2 regions of the Lactobacillus porci genome follow, and region 2 is predicted to be linked to the other one. Evidence: predicted binding sites of a transcription regulator. Region 2 holds the regulator's gene; the other holds the start of a gene.
What was found. Region 2 encodes NrdR, which represses ribonucleotide reductase genes. Its sites were predicted from a motif close to ACACNATATATNGTGT; they were not measured.
Positions count from the first base shown of each region.

Region 1: a site for NrdR is predicted at 2,875-2,890, ahead of nrdD (anaerobic ribonucleoside-triphosphate reductase). Genes of this name have one in related genera too.

Region 1 is NZ_VUMX01000010.1:57,071-67,154, reverse strand. Features, by position in the region: gene nrdG (anaerobic ribonucleoside-triphosphate reductase activating protein) at 1-416, opposite strand, end outside; gene nrdD (anaerobic ribonucleoside-triphosphate reductase) at 488-2,698, opposite strand; gene FYJ62_RS10980 (GGDEF domain-containing protein) at 3,097-4,263, opposite strand; gene FYJ62_RS05020 (carboxylate--amine ligase) at 4,396-5,661, opposite strand; gene asnB (asparagine synthase (glutamine-hydrolyzing)) at 5,719-7,668, opposite strand; gene FYJ62_RS05010 (metallophosphoesterase family protein) at 7,804-9,204, opposite strand; gene FYJ62_RS05005 (hypothetical protein) at 9,267-9,752, opposite strand.
Region 2 is NZ_VUMX01000028.1:7,781-17,864, forward strand. Features, by position in the region: gene FYJ62_RS08685 (hypothetical protein) at 1-93, shown strand, start outside; gene tnpA (IS200/IS605 family transposase) at 294-737, shown strand; gene FYJ62_RS08695 (RNA-guided endonuclease InsQ/TnpB family protein) at 760-1,938, shown strand; gene FYJ62_RS08700 (hypothetical protein) at 2,333-2,779, shown strand; gene polA (DNA polymerase I) at 2,901-5,570, shown strand; gene mutM (DNA-formamidopyrimidine glycosylase) at 5,586-6,434, shown strand; gene coaE (dephospho-CoA kinase) at 6,446-7,039, shown strand; gene nrdR (transcriptional regulator NrdR) at 7,054-7,518, shown strand; gene FYJ62_RS08725 (DnaD domain protein) at 7,525-8,865, shown strand; gene dnaI (primosomal protein DnaI) at 8,886-9,812, shown strand.

The sequences.
Region 1 (10,084 bases), on a different contig from region 2:
CCCAGCAGGGTCAGCCCCTGCACGTAAGGCTGGCTGATGTCGTTGATGATCTGGTCTTCCAATTCCTGGGTGTAAGGGCGGCCGTAGTTAAAATTCTGGGCAGCCAGGTTGTAGCAGCCTGGGCAGTCAAACAGGCAGCCTGACACGTACAAGGAGCAGCGGACCCCTTCCCCGTCAACGAAGTTGAAGGGCTTGTAGTCGGCAATCTTGTGCTTGCTGTAGTCCTCGGAAATCCATTCGCCCGGCTTGGGATTCTTGGGCATCCGCTTCATCTTCTTGACCCGCTTGCCTTCCTGGCCGGCCTTCGGCTTGTATTGGTCCGGGTTGACGAAGACCGTTTCCCCGTCAACGCTGATTCTGATCAGGTTGTCGCGGACATCCGGTCCTTCTTGCTGGTTTTTGTCTTTTTCTGGCATCTTTGTTTCCTCTTTTCAAAAAGCAAAATAGGCAATGGAACAAATCCCATTGCCTATCTCATGCTCGCCTTTTAGTATTGGCTGTTCTTCAGCTTTTCCGCGTTGGCTTCCTCGTCAACCATGCCCAGGGTCATGTGCTTTGCCCGGTGGGCAATTTCTTCATGACGGCCGTGAACCATTGGCCGCTTCAGTGGGTTGCCCAAGTAGCCGCAGGTCCGCTTGACGCAGTCGCAGGTTTCTGGGTTGTGGTTGCCGCATTGCGGGCACTCAAAGCCTTTGGCCGTGGCCTTGAATTCACCGGCAAAGCCGCATTCGTAGCACTTGTCGATTGGCGTATTGGTCCCCAAGTAGCCGACCTTGTCGTAGGCCCAGTCCCAAACGGCTTCCAGGGCTGCTGGGTTCTGCTTCAGGTTCGGGTACTCGCAGTAGTGGATGAAGCCACCAGCCGCGTATGGCGGGTAGTCCTTTTCAAAGTCCAGCTTTTCAAATGGGGTTGGGTGCTTGCGGACATCATAGTGGAAGCTGTTGGTGTAGTATTCCTTGTCCGTGATGTCCTTGACCTTGCCGAACTTTTCCGTGTCCAGACGGCAGAAGCGGTCAGTCAAGCTTTCGCTTGGCGTGGAGTAGACGCTGTAGTGGTAGTGGTTTGGATCTTCCTTTTCCCACTTGGCGCAGGCATCGTGCAGCTTCTTGACCACTTCCAGGGTGAACTGCTTGGCTTCTGGGTTATGTTCCCAGTTTGGCCCGTAGAAGACCGTGCCGACCTCGTAAAGGCCAATGTAGCCCAGGGAAACCGTGGCCCGGCCGTTCTTGAAGAAGTCGTTGACGTCGCCGTCATCGCCGACCCCCTTGCCGAAGGCGCCGTATTCATACAGGGTTGGAGCGTTGACCGGCTTAGCTTCAGTAACCCGGTGGGCCTTGAATTCAACGGCTTGCCGGCACAGGTGCAGGCGGTCGTTGAAGATCTCCCAGAAGCGTTCCATGTCCCCTTCGCTCTCCATTGCGATTCTTGGCAGGTTCAGGGTCACGACGCCCAGGTTCATTCTCCCGGAGTTGACTTCCTGGCCGTTTTCGTCCTTCCACCCTTGCAGGAATGACCGGCAGCCCATTGGGGCCTTGAAGGAGCCAGTGATGTCGATGATCTTGTCGTAGCTCAAGATATCTGGGTACATCCGCTTAGTCGCGCATTCCAAGGCCAGCTTCTTGATGTCGTAGTTTGGGTCGCCTGGGTGCAGGTTCAAGCCCTTCTTGATCGTGAAGACCAGCTTAGGGAAGATGGCGGTTCTGTGCTCAACGCCCAAGCCTTCGATGCGGACTCTCAGGATGTCCTTTTGGATTTCGCGCTCAAGCCAGTTGGTGCCCAGGCCAAAGCCCAAGGTCGTGAACGGCGTCTGGCCTTGGCTGGAGAACATGGTGTTGATCTCGTATTCCAGGCTTTGCATTGCGTCGTAGATGTCCTTCTTGGTCCGCTTCTTGGCAAAAGCCTTGACCTTTTCTTCATCGTCGATGAATTCGCGCCCTTCTTCCAGGTGCTTCTCGTAGTTCTTCTCGGCGAAAGGCGCCAGAACTTGGTCGCAGCGGTCAAATGAGCAGCCGCCGTATTGGCTTGAGGCCACGCTGGTGATGATTTGGGCCACTTGGCTGGTTGCCACCCGGATTGAGTTAGGAACGTCCATGAAGGCGTTGCCGATCTTGAAGCCATGGTTGAGCATGTACTTGAAGTCGATCAGGCAGCAGTTGGACATTGGTGACAAAGGCGTGTAGTCCAAGTCATGCCAGTGGATGTCCCCGCGCAGGTGAGCCTTGGCGATGTGCTTGGGCATCATGGTCAGGCCGAGCGTCTTGCCAACCGTCCCAGCCGTCAGGTCTCTTTGGGTCGCGAAGACGTCTGAGTCCTTGTTGGCATTCTCATGGACGATCGTTGGGTCCTTGCGGATCAGCTTGGACAGGCGCTGCTTGGTGTCGGTCTGCTGGCGCCATTCTTCCTCGTCTTCCTGGCGCTTCTTTTCATATTCTTGAGCCTGGCTGCGGTAGCCAAGTTCATTCAGGCTTTCCTTGAAGGCCCGGTGTACTTCTTCGGCAGTGGCCGTGTCAGCGCCCAGCTTGTCGTAAACCTTGCTTAAAACGTCAGCCTTGATGTCTGAGTCGCCCAGACCCAGTTCTTCCAAGACGATTTCCAGCTTGAATTGTTCAAACTTAAAAGTCGCACCATCACGCTTGATAAAAGTTTTGGGTTCGTTGGCGAAGACAAGACTCTTCACTTCTGGAGCTGGCTTTAACATGACAATCATCCTCTTCTTAAAAAATATCTTCTTTGTAAACTGAATACGTGCTTGGCAGCTTTGGCAGCTGCTCCCCTTGCTCTTGGCAAGTTAGCCACAAGATAAAGCAGGTCTTGTGGATTATTTGTGGATAACCCCTATATCTTGGTCATCTGATGGATCTAGCATACCATAAAATACAAGATGTTGTGGTCTATACAAAGCCACAAAGGGCCCAATTCTCAAGTAAAAAATCAGTGCTGATGCCCCTTTGAGCCCGTATAGTTATTAAAAAAGAATATTTTTTATTTTTTGCTTTTTGTAAAGCGGCTTGGACTTTTTTAAATCCAGGTAAAAAGAAAGACGCCGGCCTTAGGCCAGCGTCTAAACAGCAGTTGCTTGCAATTGCTTTTACTCAGCTACTCAACTTTTTCGCCCACGATCTGCCGGCGGCCGCCTTCCTTGCCCTGGTACAAGTAGCGGTCGGCCTTGGTCAGCAGGTCGCGCAGGTCCTGGTTGTTTTGCGGGTGACCGAAGCAGTAGCCAATGGTCAGGGTCACGGGGCGCGGCGCCCCGTCGATATAGGCGCTGGCCACGCTGTCGGCCATCCGGCCCAATTCCTTGACAAACTGTTTGCGCGTCATGTGATTGGTGACGATCAAGAACTCATCGCCCCCATAGCGGTAAATGTCATTGCCAAAAAAGAGCCGGCCGGTCTGACCCACGATCCGGATGACCTCATCGCCGCACTTATGCCCAGCCAGGTCGTTGAAGTCCTTGAAGTGGTCCACGTCCAGCATGGCCACGCAGAGGTCCTTGTCCACGAAATAGCGGAAGTCATGCCGGAAGCCATAGCGGTTCTTGATCTCAGACAATTCGTCGATCACGCTCTGCTCGCGCCAGCCGCGGATGTCAAAGTCCCCAATGAACAAGGTTAAAGTCAGCAAAGACATGGTCAGCAGAAAATTGCTCATCCGCAGATAGATGAATTTGGCGTTCATGACTATGGCCAGCAGGTAGATGACTTCAAAAGACACGGTCCACCAGAAGCGCTCCCCTAGTTCCCGCCAGCGGTGCCAAACGGCTCTGAGAGCGCCGTAGAGATAGAGGCAGGCTGACAGATCCAGGATCCAGTGCCAGGGGCCGTGGACAAAATAGCTGCTTGCGACCAACCGGTAGATCTTGTTCCGGCTGAAAGGAAGCAGCAACGCGGCAATGGCCAGCGCGTACGGCAGGCAGTAGATCAGCCAGCGGTCTTTTTTTAGCGGGCGTTCGCCAATGGTCAAAAACAAGGCAAACAAAAAGAACAAAAAAGAGATTGATGCAAAACTGATCTTCTGCACAATGCCGCAGAAAAACGGCTGCCATGAATTAGCATAAATATCGTGGTTGGCCATGTAAGTCCAACAAAAGCCGAAAAATGCCGAAAATAAGACGTTGACGTCCAAAAGCAGCAGGGCAATCGAGCTCCTGCGCTCCAAAGTCCAGGTAAAGCCCCGGCTTAAGCGAACGACGATCAATACCAGCAAAATAATGCAGGCGCATAAGTCAAAGGTCTCGTTGAACTTTCCCGGCGTGTAAATCACTTTCGTCCTCCTTTCGCAATCGCTTACACCAGATATTTTACTATATGTCCAGGAATATTTTACCATTTTTTCCGCAAAAAAACGCTAGCGATCATCACTAGCGTTTTAATGATCTTTACTTTTTTGAAAAGATTACTTGTTCTTTTCGAAGTACTGGCCCTTATTGACTTCAAAGTAGGTCTTGAAGCGCTTGTAGTAGTTGTGGAACATGTACTTCATCAAAAGCCAGCGCTTGAAGGAGCTGTCCTTGTCGTAGAAGACGGTCGTGCCCACCTTGCCGGCTTCAATCAATTTCAAAGCCTCGTCCTTGGCTGGATTTTCCACGGCGTATTCCTTGAAAATCTTCTCCGGAACGCCAAGCCAAAGCATGTGGGTGCTTTCCAGCTTGTTGCCGTAAACGGTCTCCTTGCCCTTCAGGGAGTCTTCCACGTAGTCGTCGATGTACCACTTGGCCAGGTTGTAGCCGTTCAGGGTCACGTAGAAGCTGGAGCGGCCTTGGCGGAGGTTGATTTCAAAGAACTTGTACTGGCCGTCGCGCTCGTCGAACTTGATGTCGAAGTTGGCCATCCCGGTGTAGTTGATCTTTTCCAGGAAGCTTTGCACCGTTTCGTAGAGCTTTTCATCGTATGCCGGCAGAATCGCCATGTAGTTGCCGATTGACTGCGGGGTCGGGTCTTCCAGCATTGGGTGGCCCAGGCACATCATCTTGACCTGATGATCCTTATCCACGTAAGCGTTCAGGACCCGCATGTGGGAGTCGTCGCCTGGGATAAAGTCCTGCAGGATCAGGTCTTCCTTGTAGCCGTTGGTGTAGATCTTGCCCACGATATCTTTGAACTCGGCAAAGTCCTTGATGACAAAGGCCTTCTTGCGGCCTTCAAACTGCACGTCCAGCCAGGAAACCGGGTCTTCTGGCTTCAAGGCCACTGGGAACTGGAACGGCACCTCTTCATAAGAGCCGTCTTGGTAGTCCTTCATGGTGATGATGTGGGTCTTTGGATATGGCAGACCGTATTCTTCACAGACTTCGTAGAAGCCTTCCTTGGAAATCAGCTTTTCCAGCATGTCGTAATCGATGTAAGGCACGATGAAGGTTCCTTCCAGCTCCGCCTTGTGCTTGGCCAAAAGCTCAGCGTAGCCGTCCCCGCAGGCGATCAGGATAACTGGCTCTGGGTGGTTCTGGTATTCCTTGATTTTTTCATTCATGACCTGCATAAAGCCAGGGTCTTCCGCAAAGCCCGGGTGGACTTCCACGTCGACGATCTTGGAATAGCGGGTAGCAGCCAGCTGGGTGGCAGCCCAGGCCTGCACCTTGATGCCATATGCTTCATTGAATGAGCGCGCCATGCCGTACACGTTGATGTCGCTGCCCAACAGAATTGGTGTAAATTTAGCCATTGGAAATAACTTGTTCTCTTTCTCTTTTTTGCTTTTTCTTCTCTGCTCGCTTTTTGACTACAGCAGCTTGCCTTGCGCGATCAAGGCTGCTACTTCTGGCTGCACGTGCTGGTACTTCTTCACGGTTTCATCGTAGTCAATGAAGAAAAGCTTGTACCAGACCAGGAAGGTGTAGATGGTCCAGATCTGCCGGCGGTGGGACCCGTCGCCCTCGTAGTTTTCGTCCAAGAGGTCCAGGATCTTCTTTTGATCAAAGATGTCGTTCACGAAGTCTTCGCTGAAGAGCTCTCTAACCTGCTTGTAGAAGCGCTCGTCCTGCAGCCACTGCTTGATTGGGGTTGGGAAGCCCAGCTTTGGCCGCTTGGCCCATTCGTCTGGCAGGACCTTTTCTGACGCCTTGCGCAGGGCGTACTTGGTGTCGTACTTGTTGACCAGGTACTTGGTTGGAATGGAGTTGGCCAATTCTGCGATCTTCACGTCCAGGTAAGGCACCCGGAGCTCCAGGGAGTGGGCCATGGAAATCTTGTCTGCCTTCTGTTCAATGTCATTGAGCATGAAGTGGTGCAGGTCGATGTACTGCATCTGCTTGACGTTGTCCAGATCCTTGACCTTCTTGAAGTCTTCCTGGTAGATGCCGTTGACCGTCAAATTGTTGCGGTAGCTTGGCTGCAAGATGGCGTTGGCATCCTTAGACGTAAAGATGGTCGGGTAGTCCATGTCGTAGATGACTGACTGGCCCACGTAGAATTCGCTTGGCTCAGCCAGGTTGGTGTACAAGTGGACCTTGCCTGGGAAGTTCGGCATCTTCTTGATCTTGTGGGCCAATTTGATCCGCTTGTTCTTTGGCAGCTGCTTCAGCTTGGAAGTAAAGACCTTGATGACGTTGTTGTGGGTGTGCATCCCATAGTTCACGTAGCCAGCAAACAATTCGTCAGCCCCTTCGCCGGACAAGGCAACCGTAACGTGCTTTCTGGCCAGCTTGCACAGGTACCACAAAGGAATGATTGACGGGTTGGCGTCTGGCTCGTCCATGTGGTACTGCATTTCCGGGAAGTCGCGCATGGCTTCTTCTGAGTCGACCTTGTCAGCGTAAAAATGCCAGCCGTTGATGTCGGACAAGGCCTTGGCCTTGGAGGCTTCATCGTAGGTGCTGTCGTCAAAGCCAATTGAGAAGACTTCGTCAGGGTCCAGCAGGGAGGTCAAGAAGCTTGAGTCCACCCCTTCGCTCAAAAAGGCCCCAACCTTAACGTCAGCGTTGCGGTAAAGGTCAACGGTTTCCTTCAAGTCTTCGTTGATCTTCTTGACCGTTTCCTCAAAGGACAGGCTGTTTTCCTTGTATTCCGCGTCCCAGTACTGGTGGGTCTTCATCTTGCCGTCCTTGTATTCAAACCAGTGGCCTGGCTGGAAGCGGTAGACGCCCTTGAAGAAGGTTTCCTTCAAGTCGTTGTACTGGTTCATCAGGTAAGGCTTGACGGCTTCAGTGTTCAATTGCTTCTTGAAGTGCGGGAATTCCAAAAAGCTCTTCAATTCTGAGCCGACGACCAAGTGACCATCCACGTCTTGGTAGTACATTGGCTTAATCCCAAAAAAGTCGCGGGCCCCGTACATGGTTTGGGTGTTGTTGTCCCAGATGATGAAGGCAAACATCCCCCGCACCCGCTTCAAGATGCCGTCCATGCCCCACTCTTCGTAGCCGTGCAGGATGACTTCCGTGTCCGCCTTGGTGGTGAAAGTGTGGCCGGCCTTAATCAATTCTTCCCGGAGTGGCTTAAAGTTGTAGATTTCCCCGTTGAAGATGATGGCCCGGCTGCGGTCTTCGTTGTAGATTGGCTGGCTACCGCCGCGCAAGTCGATGATGGACAGTCTCCGGAAGCCCAGGGCTACCTTGTCGTTGGTGTACATCCCATCGCTGCTTGGTCCGCGGTGCTTGATGGTAGCCATCATCTTGCCGATGGCCGCTTGCTTGTCATTAATTTCTGGATCATAAAAGGCGACAATTCCGCACATATCTGTTCTCTTCCTTAATTTGTTCTCGTTCTTATCTTTTGCTTGCTTTTATTGCCGGCTTTCGCCGTTTAAAGTCAACTCTATATTATAAAACAAGGACTCTAATGTTCAAAGAGTCCTTGCCAATTCTTAACCTTATATCAAAAACATTCGTCTTCTGGAAGCGGCTCCATAGCCAAAGACTTTGATCCGCCGCTTCTTCAAGTCGATATTGACGATATAGCCGGCAAATTCGTTCTGGTGGTCAATCTCCCGGTTGAGGTTCTTGTTGTACTTGGTGGTCAGCTGGTGGTTTGGCCCCATCAAGGCTGAGCAGTTGAACAAGATGTACTGGATCCCGTTGATCCGGTACTGGTCCTCCACGTGCCGGTGCCCGCAGAAGTAGGCGATGATCCGGGCATCTTCCACGCCGGTAAAGTCAAAGTCGTTGGTCAGGCGGAATTCCGGCGGCACGTCCTTGCTCGAGTGCATCCGCCCCTTTTCCTTCTGGTTAAAGGCCACCAGCAGCTCGTGCAGGGAGCGCCCATTGTACTTGAGGGCATTGCCGCCCTTGCGGTTGATCGGGTTGGCATGGCTCATCAAGACGATCTGTTTGCCGCTGGACTGCTGAAGGATTTCGATCAATTCCTGGATCTGGTCCTCTCTCACGCCCAAAGTAATCTTGACGTCGTGCTTCTTTTGCCCCTTCTCATCCAAGCGGTAAGGGATGTCAGAGGTGTTCAGGCTGATGACCCGCACGTGCCCGAAGTCAAACCAAGCTACCCCGTGCTGGCGGGAAATGTAGTGGATCCGCGGCTGCTTGTACATGTCCGGCCACATGATCTTTTCAAACTCCTTCTCCGGGAAGGAGGCCTTGAGGTCATGGTGCTCGTCGAACTTGTCGTTTTCATCGTGGTTGCCCTTGATCATCAAGTAAGGCACGCGAGCCGAGCGGAAGGAGTCGCGCAATTTCATCAGCTCGCTTTCGCTGATCAGGCCCGCGTCAGACCCGTCAATCCAGTCGCCTAGGTGGCACTTGAGGTCAAGCAGGCCCAGCTCATCCAGGTAGGAAAACTCGCGCACGTGCATCAAGCCGTTCCAGCCATAGAAGTCCAGGCTGTCCACGTTCTTGAAGTGGGTGTCGGTAATCACGCTGATGTTGACTGAATCCTCGCCTTCCCGGATCTCCCGCTTGACGTCAGCGACAAAGCGGCGCAGGTAGTCTTCCACGACATAGCGTCGGCCCGTCTTGCGGCTGCGGAAGGCCTTGAAGCGGTTCAGTTCTGGAATGAACTTCCGGTCGTATTCCGGCGCCAAAATGTCGGTCGACTCGGGACTGAGGGCCTGGTGCAGCACGCCCTGGTCGTCCTTGTACACCGTCAAAGTGAAGGGACGGTCGTCTGGCGTGGCGTCGCGGGCATCGACGTGATACTCGCCCACCGTCAGGTATTTCTGCATTGGATCCAGCAATTCGCCGCCATTCTTGCGCACGGTTCGCGTCTTGGAGGCCCCGATTGCCTTATCGATCATTCCCATTGTGTATTTAAACAAGTCCATTTTTATCCCTTACAGCCTAAAATCACAAAAAGCCGGACCTCAACAACCCGGCTCCTTATTCGTTAAAGATTTTCTGCCAACGCGTGGGCGGCCAAGCCCAAAGACAAAACCGCGTCCTTTGACAAAACGCTCTTCAGATCAGCGTCGGCAATGGCGTCAACCGCGCCGATCACCTTCAAGCCGTAAACCAGGACATGCAGGTCAGTCCGTGGCACGTAGTTGCCTTCGACGTAAGCATTCTCGTGGTTGTAGGTCAGGTTGATCACGTCCTTGTCGACGAAGCCGTCAACGTGGTTGGTCAGAATCCGGTCCTGCAGATCACCCAGCTTTTGCGTGAGGTTGGTCAGGGTCAGCAGGTGGTCGCTTTCGCTTTCATAGTATTCGTCTTCAGTGCGGTCGAAGTAGCTCGCTACCGGGTAGTTCAAAACGCCCAAAGCGTCGATCGTCTTGTAGACGCGGTCAGTATCCAGCTTTTCTTCGCCGTTAAGAATCTTTTCTTGCGCGTTGGCCAGCTCGTCAGCCAGCTTCATGGTTGCTAATTTGTCCATGTCATCCTCCTTGCAATACTAAACTAATTATAGCAAAAACTTCAGGCCGGTCAGCTAAATTTACCTCGAAAGACGTGATTTCCCCGTCTTCTTCTACCTTGCCTTTGCTATTTGTGCATCGTTTTTCCGCCAATCAAATCGGGAACTTTCCAATTTCAATTTTAGCATGTATGACAGGCAACATCAGATATTCAGCTAATTTTTCTGCTGCTGGTCAAGTTGCCGTCAAAAAACAAGATTAAATCAAAATTAATTTTCTCTGGTAATTTTTATTTTTGTGGTTATAATGGAGTCATACATTCAAAAAAGCAATAAAGTGATTATTGCTCTTG
Region 2 (10,084 bases):
GGGACGCGCTTGGCCTTGATGCTCATGCTGCTTTTTGCCCTGGTCATGCTGGCGGCATTCTTTGCCTCGACTAAGGACAAGCAGGCAGATTAAGAAAAAACACCAAAAAGTCAAAGAAAAAACATAATAAATAACGATTGGCATTTTATTACGTTGAGGGCGAGAAAACTTGGCATTTCAATGCCAAGTTGAATCGCCCTCTTTTTTTGTTTTAACACGTGAACATTAGTTCGGTATGCGATATAATATAAATAGCTAAAGAACTGCAAATGCTGAAAGAAGGTACGACTCATATAGTTAAATACGAATTCAGGAATGATGAGCCAGATATCATCCATGGACGAGGCTACGCATACAACCGCAATTACCACATCGTCTGGTGTACCAAGTATCGCAACCAAGCATTGGCTAATCCGATTATTGTCGATTCACTCAAGGACAAGATCTTTCAGATCTGCCGTGAGAATGAGTATACGGTCAAGGCTCTGGAAATAATGTCAACTCACGTGCATATTCTGCTGTCTGCCAAACCCAAAGAGAGCGTGACAAATATCGTCAAGAAGCTCAAAGGCATTACGGCCAAGTGGCTTTTTGCAAAGTATCCGGAAATGATGAAGGAATACTTCTGGGGTGGTCACGTCTGGTTACCGAGCTATTACGCAGGAAGCATTGGAGTGACAACCGAAGCTGTCGTCAAGAAATACATTAAGACGCAATGGAATAGACCGTTTCACTAAACGCTAGAAAGGAGGAAGCGACATGGCAATACGCAAGCGCAAGTCAGATCTGCCGGAGTATGGAGTGAAAATCAGATTGTACCCGACTCTCGTACAACAAGCCAAACTTAGACAGTTCTTTGGCAATGATCGCTTCCTCTGGAATCAGCTTGTCAGCCTCTATCAGGAACGCTACAAGAACAACAAGAAATCAAAATTGTTAACGGAATTCGATCTTAACAATCTGCTTCCCGCTTTAAAGAACGAATATCCATTCCTCAAGGCAAGCGACAGCTCCAGCTTCCAAATTGTGACCAAGAACATCAGCGATGCCTGGGAGGCGTTCTTTGCCGGAACGAGACGCAAGCCCCGCTTCCACTCAAAGCATAGCGCCAAGCAGTCATATACTGGCAAGTCGTCCGGCATCCGGATCATGGGCAAAAGAAACGTGTTCCTGCCGAAGCTGAGAAGAGTAAGATCATCGAAAACCGGCGTCATCGACGGCAAGATCAAGCGTTACACGATCAGCGTCGATGCTTGCGGGCGCTACTGGCTTTCTCTCATTGTGGAGAAAAAGACCGCCTTCCTGCCAAAGACTGGCAAGGCGGTTGGCATTGACGTGGGGCTGACGCACTTGGCCATCCTGTCGGACGGCAGAAAGTTTGACAAGTTCTCATCGGATTTCTGCGAGAAACAAGCAGAAATCTGGCAGAGCAAGTCATCCAAGCGCCGTCATTTGGCTTTGGTTAAGTCGCAGCAGGACGCCAGCAGGAAGGTTCTTGGCGCAAAAAGCCTGTCTGACTATCACAACTGGCAGAAAGCCAATGTCGCCAAGAATCGCTATATGAGCCGCATCACGAATCAGCGCGATGACTATCTGCACAAGATCACGGATCAGTTGGTGAGGGAATACGATGTTATCGTCATCGAGGATTTAAAGATCAAGAACATGACGAAGAATCACCACCTTGCCCGCTCGATTCTGCGCCAAAGCTGGGGCAGATTCCGTGACATGCTGGAGTACAAGTGCAAGAAGTACGGAAAGATCCTCATCAAGGTCAATCCAGCATACACCAGCCGAATCTGCTCAAAATGCGGCAAGGATACGGACAAGAAGCCACTGTCAGTGCGGGAATGGGACTGCCCATTCTGCAAGGCGCACCATGACCGTGACGTCAATGCATCAATCAATATTTTGCTTAAAGGACTTGCCCAGCTCTGAGAGAGCTGGGCAAGCAAAAAATCGTACCGTCAAACAGCAGTCAATGCGGCTTGGCGGAATCGTCGGAGGGGGCACTTCCGTGATAAATAGACTGACCTCTGTTTTTGCACTGCTGTTCAGCTTGCTGGACAGAACCAGTAAAAATCAGGCTTGGCTTCGGTCAATCCTGCTTGCAAGAATAAGTTGGTCGTTCTCAGAAGCTGTAGGCTGCGCGTGAGCACTAGCCTATAAAGAAACCCCCGACCTTGGTCGGGGGAGCATGTCATAATTACTATAGATGTGACTGTTAAGACGGGAGAAAAAGGCTATAATTAAGTACGGTAGTGTATAAATATGTCAAGGGAAGGCAATAAATCCAGTTTTATCGTAACGGATGCTTTTTTTCGGAGACTTTATGAAGAAGAGACTGATTGTGAGACGCTTGCTGGCAGGCATTGCTCTGCTGGTCTTGTCCGCGTGTTGCCTGGCGATGGCCTATTGGCTGTTCAGGCGGGCTGGCGCGGCAGATTCTTCGGCCACGGTCTTGAAGACAGCGACGGCTGCTGGCAACCTTGGCCTGACATATGCTGCTTTTGACTTTATGACTGGACTGGTCTACGTCGCGACCAGGCGGGAATTCCCCCGCCGCGGCGCCGCGCTCGCCGTCCTGCTGGCTAGCGCCTGTCTCTTGGCGTTTACCAGCAAGCAGGCAGTCGGGCAATTCGCCAGCTGCCGGACCTTTTATGCCGTGTCCGCCATGGCTTTCGTGGCCTTGGGGATGCCTGGGATCAAGGGCTTCAAGGACATGCCATTCTGGTCAAAAGAACTGGAGCAGGCAAATAAGCGAAAGAAACAGGCTTAAGGCCTGTTTTTTAGCATTTAAGGAAAACAAGCTCCAGAATTTAAAGAAAGAGCTGAAAACTGTTAAAATCTTAGTTAGTAAGATTTTGACAGTTTTTATTTTGAAGGATGTTACAGCCGCAATGACAGATAAGAAGAAAAAATTACTTTTGATTGATGGCAATTCGGTCGCTTTCCGGGCCTTTTTTGCCATGTACCAGCAACTGGACAAGTTCAAAAACCCTGAAGGCTTGCATACCAATGCCATTTTTGCCTTTAAGAACATGCTGGACGTCGTCCTCAAGCAGGAAGAACCCAGCCACATTCTGGTGGCCTTTGACGCCGGCAAGGTGACTTTCAGAACCAAGATGTACGGTGAATACAAGGGCGGGCGCGACAAGACGCCGGCTGAACTGTCCGAGCAGCTGCCCTACATCAAGGAAATGCTGCAGGACATGGGGATTGCCACTTACGAGCTGCCTGACTATGAAGCCGATGACATCATCGGGACCATGGCCAAGCGGGGAGCTGACGACGGCTTTGACGTGGCCGTGGTTACCGGGGACCGGGACTTGACCCAGCTGGCCAGCGAGCACGTGACGGTCTACGTTACCAAGTCTGGGGTGACCAAATTGGAGGCCTATACCCCGGAGCACATGCAGGAAGTCAACGGGGTGACGCCGACGGAATTCATCGATATGAAGGCCCTGATGGGGGATGCTTCCGACAACTACCCAGGCGTGACCAAGGTCGGGCCCAAGACTGCTTCGCGCCTGATCCAGAAGTATCACACGGTCGAGAACCTGTATGAGCACGTGGATGAAATGAAGAAGTCCAAGCTCAAGGAGAATTTGCTCAACGACAAGGACAAGGCCCTTTTAGGCAAAAAGCTGGCCGCCATCAAGTGCGATTCGCCAGTCAGCCTGACCATGGAGCAAGTGGCCTACCAGGGCGCCAGCGTTGCCGACCTGCGGCGCTTCTATGAAAAGATGAACTTCCGCCGCTTTTTGAGCGATATGGCTGAAAATGGCGATTTCGCGGGCAAAGAGGCTGAAGGCAAGCAACTGGACTTTGTCAAGCTGGAAAAAGCAGCGGTTGCCAGTTTGCCAGAAGCTAAGGAAATCGGCTTCTACCTGGAAATTTTTGGCGAAAATTATCACCTGGCGCCTTTTGCCGGCTTTGCCCTGAAGATCGGCCAGCAGATCTGGGTTTCCCGGGACGTTGACCTGCTCAAGGAAAAGCGGCTGCGCGGCTTTTTGGAAAACAAGACCATCGTCAAGAACGTCTTTGACCTGAAACGGACCACTTACGGCTTGCACCGCCTGGGCATTGAAGCCCAGGGGATCGGCTACGACATGCTGCTGGCCTCATACTTGGTCGACAATGAGAACAACTCCAACGATCTGGGCGAGGTGGTTCACCAGTACGGGGACTATGACGTCAAGAGCGACTTGGACGTCTATGGCAAAGGCAAGGCAGCCGCCATTCCTGATGACGACGCGGTCTTCTTCAACCACCTGGCCGGCAAGGTGGCAGCGATTGACCAGCTCAAGGCCAGCCTGCTCAAGCAGCTCAAGGACCATGAGCAAGACGACCTGTTTGACGCGATTGAAATCCCGACTGCCCGGGTTTTGGCCAAGATGGAATTGAACGGGATCAAGGTCGAGGCCAAGACCCTGCAAGCTTTGCAAAAAGAATACGGGGACCGGCTGAAGGAGCTGGAAAGCAAGATCTACCAAGAAGCTGGGGAAGAGTTCAACTTGAACTCGCCTAAGCAGTTGGGCGTGATCCTGTTTGAAAAGCTGGGCCTGCCGGTCATCAAGAAGACCAAGACCGGCTACTCGACTTCAGTGGAGGTCTTGAACCAGCTGAAGGATAAAAGTCCGGTGGTCAGCGACATCCTGGCCTACCGGCAGATCGCCAAGATCCAGTCGACCTACGTCAATGGCCTGCTGGACGTGATTGATCCCGCGGACGGGAAGATCCACACCCGCTACCTGCAAACCTTGACGGCGACTGGTCGCTTGTCTTCAGTTGACCCCAACCTGCAGAACATTCCAACCAGAACCGAAGAGGGCAAGCAGATCCGCAAGGCTTTCGTGCCGTCAACGCCAGATGGCTACATCTTCTCCTGCGACTATTCACAAGTTGAGCTCCGGGTCTTGGCCCACGTCTCCGGGGATGCCAACATGCAGGAAGCCTTCAAGACCGGCTACGACATCCACGCCCACACGGCCATGAAGATCTTCCATCTAAGCAAGATCGATGAGGTGACGCCGCTTGAAAGACGGCGGGCCAAGGCGGTCAACTTCGGGATCGTCTACGGGATTTCCGACTACGGCCTGTCCAAGAACCTGGGCATCAGCCGCAAGCAGGCCAAAAGCTTCATCGAAAGCTACTTTGACCAGTACCCAGGCATCCAGGCCTACATGGACCAGGCCGTCAAGGAAGCCCGGGAAAAGGGCTACGCTGAGACGATCATGCACCGGCGCCGCTACCTGCCTGACATCCACGCCAAGAACTTCAATGTTCGCTCCTTCGCAGAAAGAACGGCCATCAACTCTCCAATCCAAGGGTCAGCCGCGGATATTATGAAGATCGCCATGATCAACATGCAAAAGAAGCTGGATGAACTGGGCCTGAAGACCAAGATGGTGGTTCAGGTGCACGACGAATTGATTTTTGACGTGCCAAAAGAAGAGCTGGAAACGATCAAGCAGATCGTCCCGGAAGTCATGCAGAAGGCCGTCTCCCTTGACGTGCCGCTCTTGGCGGATTCCGGCTGGGGCCACAACTGGTACGATGCCAAGTAGATTGGGGTGAGCAAGATGCCAGAAATGCCTGAAGTTGAGACAGTCAGACGGACCTTGACGCCGCTGGTGGCCGGCAAGACCATCAAAAAGGTGGAGGTGTGGTATGACAAGATCATTGCCGGGGATGCTCGGGCCTTTGCCCAGAAGCTGGCCGGCAAGCAGATTCTGCGCGTGGACCGCTATGGGAAGTTCCTGCTCTTTCGCTTGTCGGACAACCTGACGCTGGTTTCCCACCTGCGCATGGAGGGCAAGTACCGCTTGCTTGCTCCTCAAGCCGCGGTTGGCAAGCACGACCACGTCCAGTTTGCCTTTACCGACGGCACTGCCTTAAGGTACAGCGACGTGCGCAAGTTTGGCCGCATGCAGCTGGTTGAGACGGGGACTGAGCGCGAGCAGACCGGGATCGGCAAGCTGGGGGTGGAGCCCAACAGCCCGGAGTTTACGCGGGACTTTTTGTGCCGGGCTTTAGCCAAGAAGAGCAAGAAGATCAAGAACCTGCTCTTAGACCAGAGCGTCGTCTGCGGTCTGGGCAACATCTACTGCGACGAGGTCCTCTGGCAAAGCCGGATCCACCCCTTGAGCCAGGCAAGCGCAATTCCGTCTGAAAAAGTGACTGCCCTGCATGACAATATCAACCAGACGATCGCCTTGGCCACGAAATTGCGGGGGACGACGGTTCATACCTTCCTTGACGCGGACGGTCAAAGCGGCCAGTTCCAGAAGAAGCTGCAGGTCTATGGCCACGCGGGCGAGCCCTGCCAGCGCTGCGGAACCGTGCTTGAAAAGATCAAGGTCAGCGGGCGGGGGACGACCTTTTGCCCGCAATGCCAAGTATTGTATAGGGAGAAACACAAACAGGATTAGGCAGAGCAAAAATGACTTTTTATTTAGGATTGACCGGCGGCATCGCGACGGGCAAGTCGACGGCAGCCAGCTACTTTAGAGAACGGGGCCTGCGGGTGATTGACGCCGACCAGATCGCCCATGCCCAGCAAGCGCCCGGCCAGGTGACCTGGCGCGAGATCAAGGAGAATTTTGGGGCAGAATTTATTAACGAAGACCAGACGGTCAACCGCCAGAAGCTGGGCGCCTATGTCTTTGCCCATCCAGATGAACTGGCCCGGCTGTCCAAAATCAGCCACGGGGCGGTTTTGGCGGAAATCAAGCAGGAGATGCAGGCAGCCAAGAGAGCTGGGGAAGGGGTCTGCGTGATTGATGTGCCGCTATTGTTTGAAGCGGGCTGGCAGGACCTGTTTGACGCGACTTTGCTGATCGCTGCTCCATATGACCTGGAACTTGAGCGGTTGATGAAGAGAAACCAGCTCAGCCGCGAGCAGGCCAAGGCGCGGATCAAATCTCAGCTGCCGCTGGGTGAAAAACGCTGTCTGGCTAGCTATGTCATTGAAAATACTGGTACAATAGAAGAACTAAGAACGAATTTACAACAACTTCTTGAAGAAATTTCTTGAAAGGAGCAAGCACTATGCTTTGTCCAAATTGTCATAAGAACTCATCCCGCGTTATTGACTCGCGGCCAACCGATGAAGGGCGGACCATCCGCCGGCGCCGGGAATGCGAAAGCTGCGGCTACCGCTTTACGACTTTTGAGCGGGTTGAGCAGTCGCCTTTGCTGGTGATCAAGAATGACGGCACCCGTGAAGCCTTCAGCCGGGAAAAGATCCTCCGCGGCGTGGCGGCCGCCTGCCAGAAGCGCCCAGTGACCAGCGACCAGCTGGACAAATTGGTGGACAACGTGGAAAACCAGATCCGGGCTAAAGGCGTCAATGAAATCTCCTCAAAAGAAATTGGCGAATTGGTGATGGACCAGCTGGCGGATATCGACGACGTGGCCTACATCCGCTTTGCCAGCATTTACCGTCAGTTTACCGACATGTCCAGTTTCATGAAGACCATGGAGGACATGATGGACCGGCACAGCAAGAAGTGAGTCTAAATGTTTGAAAGTTCCAATCCTAAGCAGCGCTACCTGGTGATCAACCGCGTCGCTTTGACTTCAAAGCAGGAGCGGGTCCTGATCAAGCTCTACCAGCCCCTGGTAGCGTCTTTGGGCGTGGCCGTCTACCAGACCCTGATTGAGGAATACGACCCCTTCCAGATGCTGGCTGATGCCCCGGCCCTGTACTTTTTGCAAGAGCAGCTGGATTGCAGTCTGGGCGACTTGTTCAAGGCCCTGCACAAGTTGGAGGCCGTGGGGCTGCTTACGACCTACCTGAGCGAGAACGTGCGCTTGGGTCAGCTGCTGGCTTTCAAGCTTAAGGAAGTGCCAGAGGCCAGCGAGTTCTTCAACACCTCGCTTTTGGCCAGCCTCTTGAAGGAAAAAGTCGGCAGCTACCGCTTCAGCCGCCTGAGCCAGGACTTTGCCAAGCAGGCCAAGCGCGAGGAGAAGCAGCTGCAGAACCTGCGGGACGTTTCTGCCTCTTTCTTTGAGGTCTTCCGCCTGCCAGACGAGGAGGCCATCACCCCGTCCGCGGAGGTTCAGCAGGCAGCCCAGGAGAATGAGGCTGCCGCGAGCGACGCGGCCCAAGTCAACGTCCGGCAGGTAGACTGGCAGTTCCTGAAGGACTGCTTCGCGGTCTACCATATTGACCCAAGCGAGATCGACCGGCAAAAGGACCAGATCCAGGCCGTCATGGCCACTTATGGCCTAAGCGAGCAGGAATTTGTCGATGAATCCCTGCCAAGCCTGCATGGAACCAGCAAGCTGGACGTGGGCAAGATAGGCCGTTCTTTGACTTACAACTACAAGGCCAACCACCGCCGCCAGCAGGTTAAAAACAGCCTGGCCAAGAGCGAGGGCGGCCAGGTCAGCGTCGACCAGCGTGACCGGCAGCTGCTGCAGCTGGCCAAGTCAAAGGCCCCGGCCCAGTTCCTCAACTACATGAAGGACCGAAAAGGGGGCTTTACGACCAAGTCTGAGTACCAGGTCATCAATGATTTGAGCTGGAAGGTGGGCTTCAGCCCGGAAATGCTCAATATCTTGATCTATACCTGTCTGCACTACCAGCCGGTCTTGAGCCTGTCTTTGGCTGAGAGGATTGCCAATGACTGGATGCAGCACAAGCTGGCCACGCCGGAAGCGGCCTTGGCTTACATCCGCCAGCGCTCACAGAACAAGCAGACCACGACGCGCTACTATGGCCCCCGCCAGGTCGAGAAGGGGACCGACTGGTCCAAGAAGCAGGCCGAGCAGGTCGACGTGACGCCAGAACAGCTGGCGGCCCTGCTTGACGATGAAGACGAGAAGAAGGCGGGCGGCAAGCCCGAAGACAAGTAAGAGACGAGTAGGTGAAGCAGATGGAATCAATTGGCGAAATGTTGAAGAAGGCGATGGCGGATTCGCTCAAGGACCAGGAGCGGCCGGCCGGCGCGGAATCAGCCCAGGAATTGGCTGACCGGGCCATCAAGGATCCGGACGTGCAGAAATTTTTGAAAGAGCATGCCAGCGAATTGTCCAAGCAGGCCGTCCAGGACAGCATGACCAATATCTGTGAGTTCTACCTGCAAAAGACCAGCCCGGTCAAGGCGATTGCTGACTATCAAGCTGAGCTCTTCATGAACGGCCCCTTGATCGGGGTTCGCTATTTGCCGACTGCCGCCAAGCGGCAAAGGGATGAGGAGCGGGCGGCTGAAAGCCGGATCGAATTGATCGATATGCCAAAGAAGCTGCGCCGGATTACCCTGACCGATTTGGACAAGGGCGACCCAGGCCGCAACGCTGCCTTATTGGCGGTTGGCAAGTTCCTGGATGAATACGAAAAGCACCATACGGCCAAAGGCTTGTATCTGACCGGCGATTTTGGGGTCGGCAAGACTTACATCATGGCTGGTCTGGCCAACCGGGTAGCCAAAAATGGGGGCAAGGTGATCTTTTTGCACCTGCCGACCTTCATCTCGGGCTTGTCCAGCCACTTTAGCGACAATAGCCTGCAAAGGGAGATCCAAAGGGTGGCTTCCTGTGATGTCTTGATCTTGGACGACATTGGGGCTGAAACCTTGAGTCAGTGGTCCCGCGACGACGTCTTGGGCGTCATCCTGCAGGCCAGAATGGATAATGACCTGGCGACCTGCTTCACGTCCAATATGGAAATGGACGACTTGGAGGACCATTTTGCCAGCACCAAGAACGCGGTGGATCCAGTCAAGGCAGCCCGCTTGATGCAGCGAGTCCGCTACCTGGCCAAGGAGATCATCGTAACTGGCCGCAACCGCCGCTTAAATTAAATTCAAAAAAGTCCTTGCCTTATTCAAAGAGCGGGGTATAATCAGAAAGTAAATAGAAGACATGATTTCGGCCGCTTCAGAGAGGCGGAGCCAAGTTCTGGAAGCTCCCCATTAGGCCGCAACCCCACCTTCTATGCCCAAAGATGAATGATATGGCCGGATCCCGTTATCGATCCGTGAATGAGTGACCGGATAGGGCAGCGCCCTATGCCAGGTCTGAATTTTGGGTGGAACCACGATATTAATTTCGTCCCGAGCACGTCTGTTTGGCG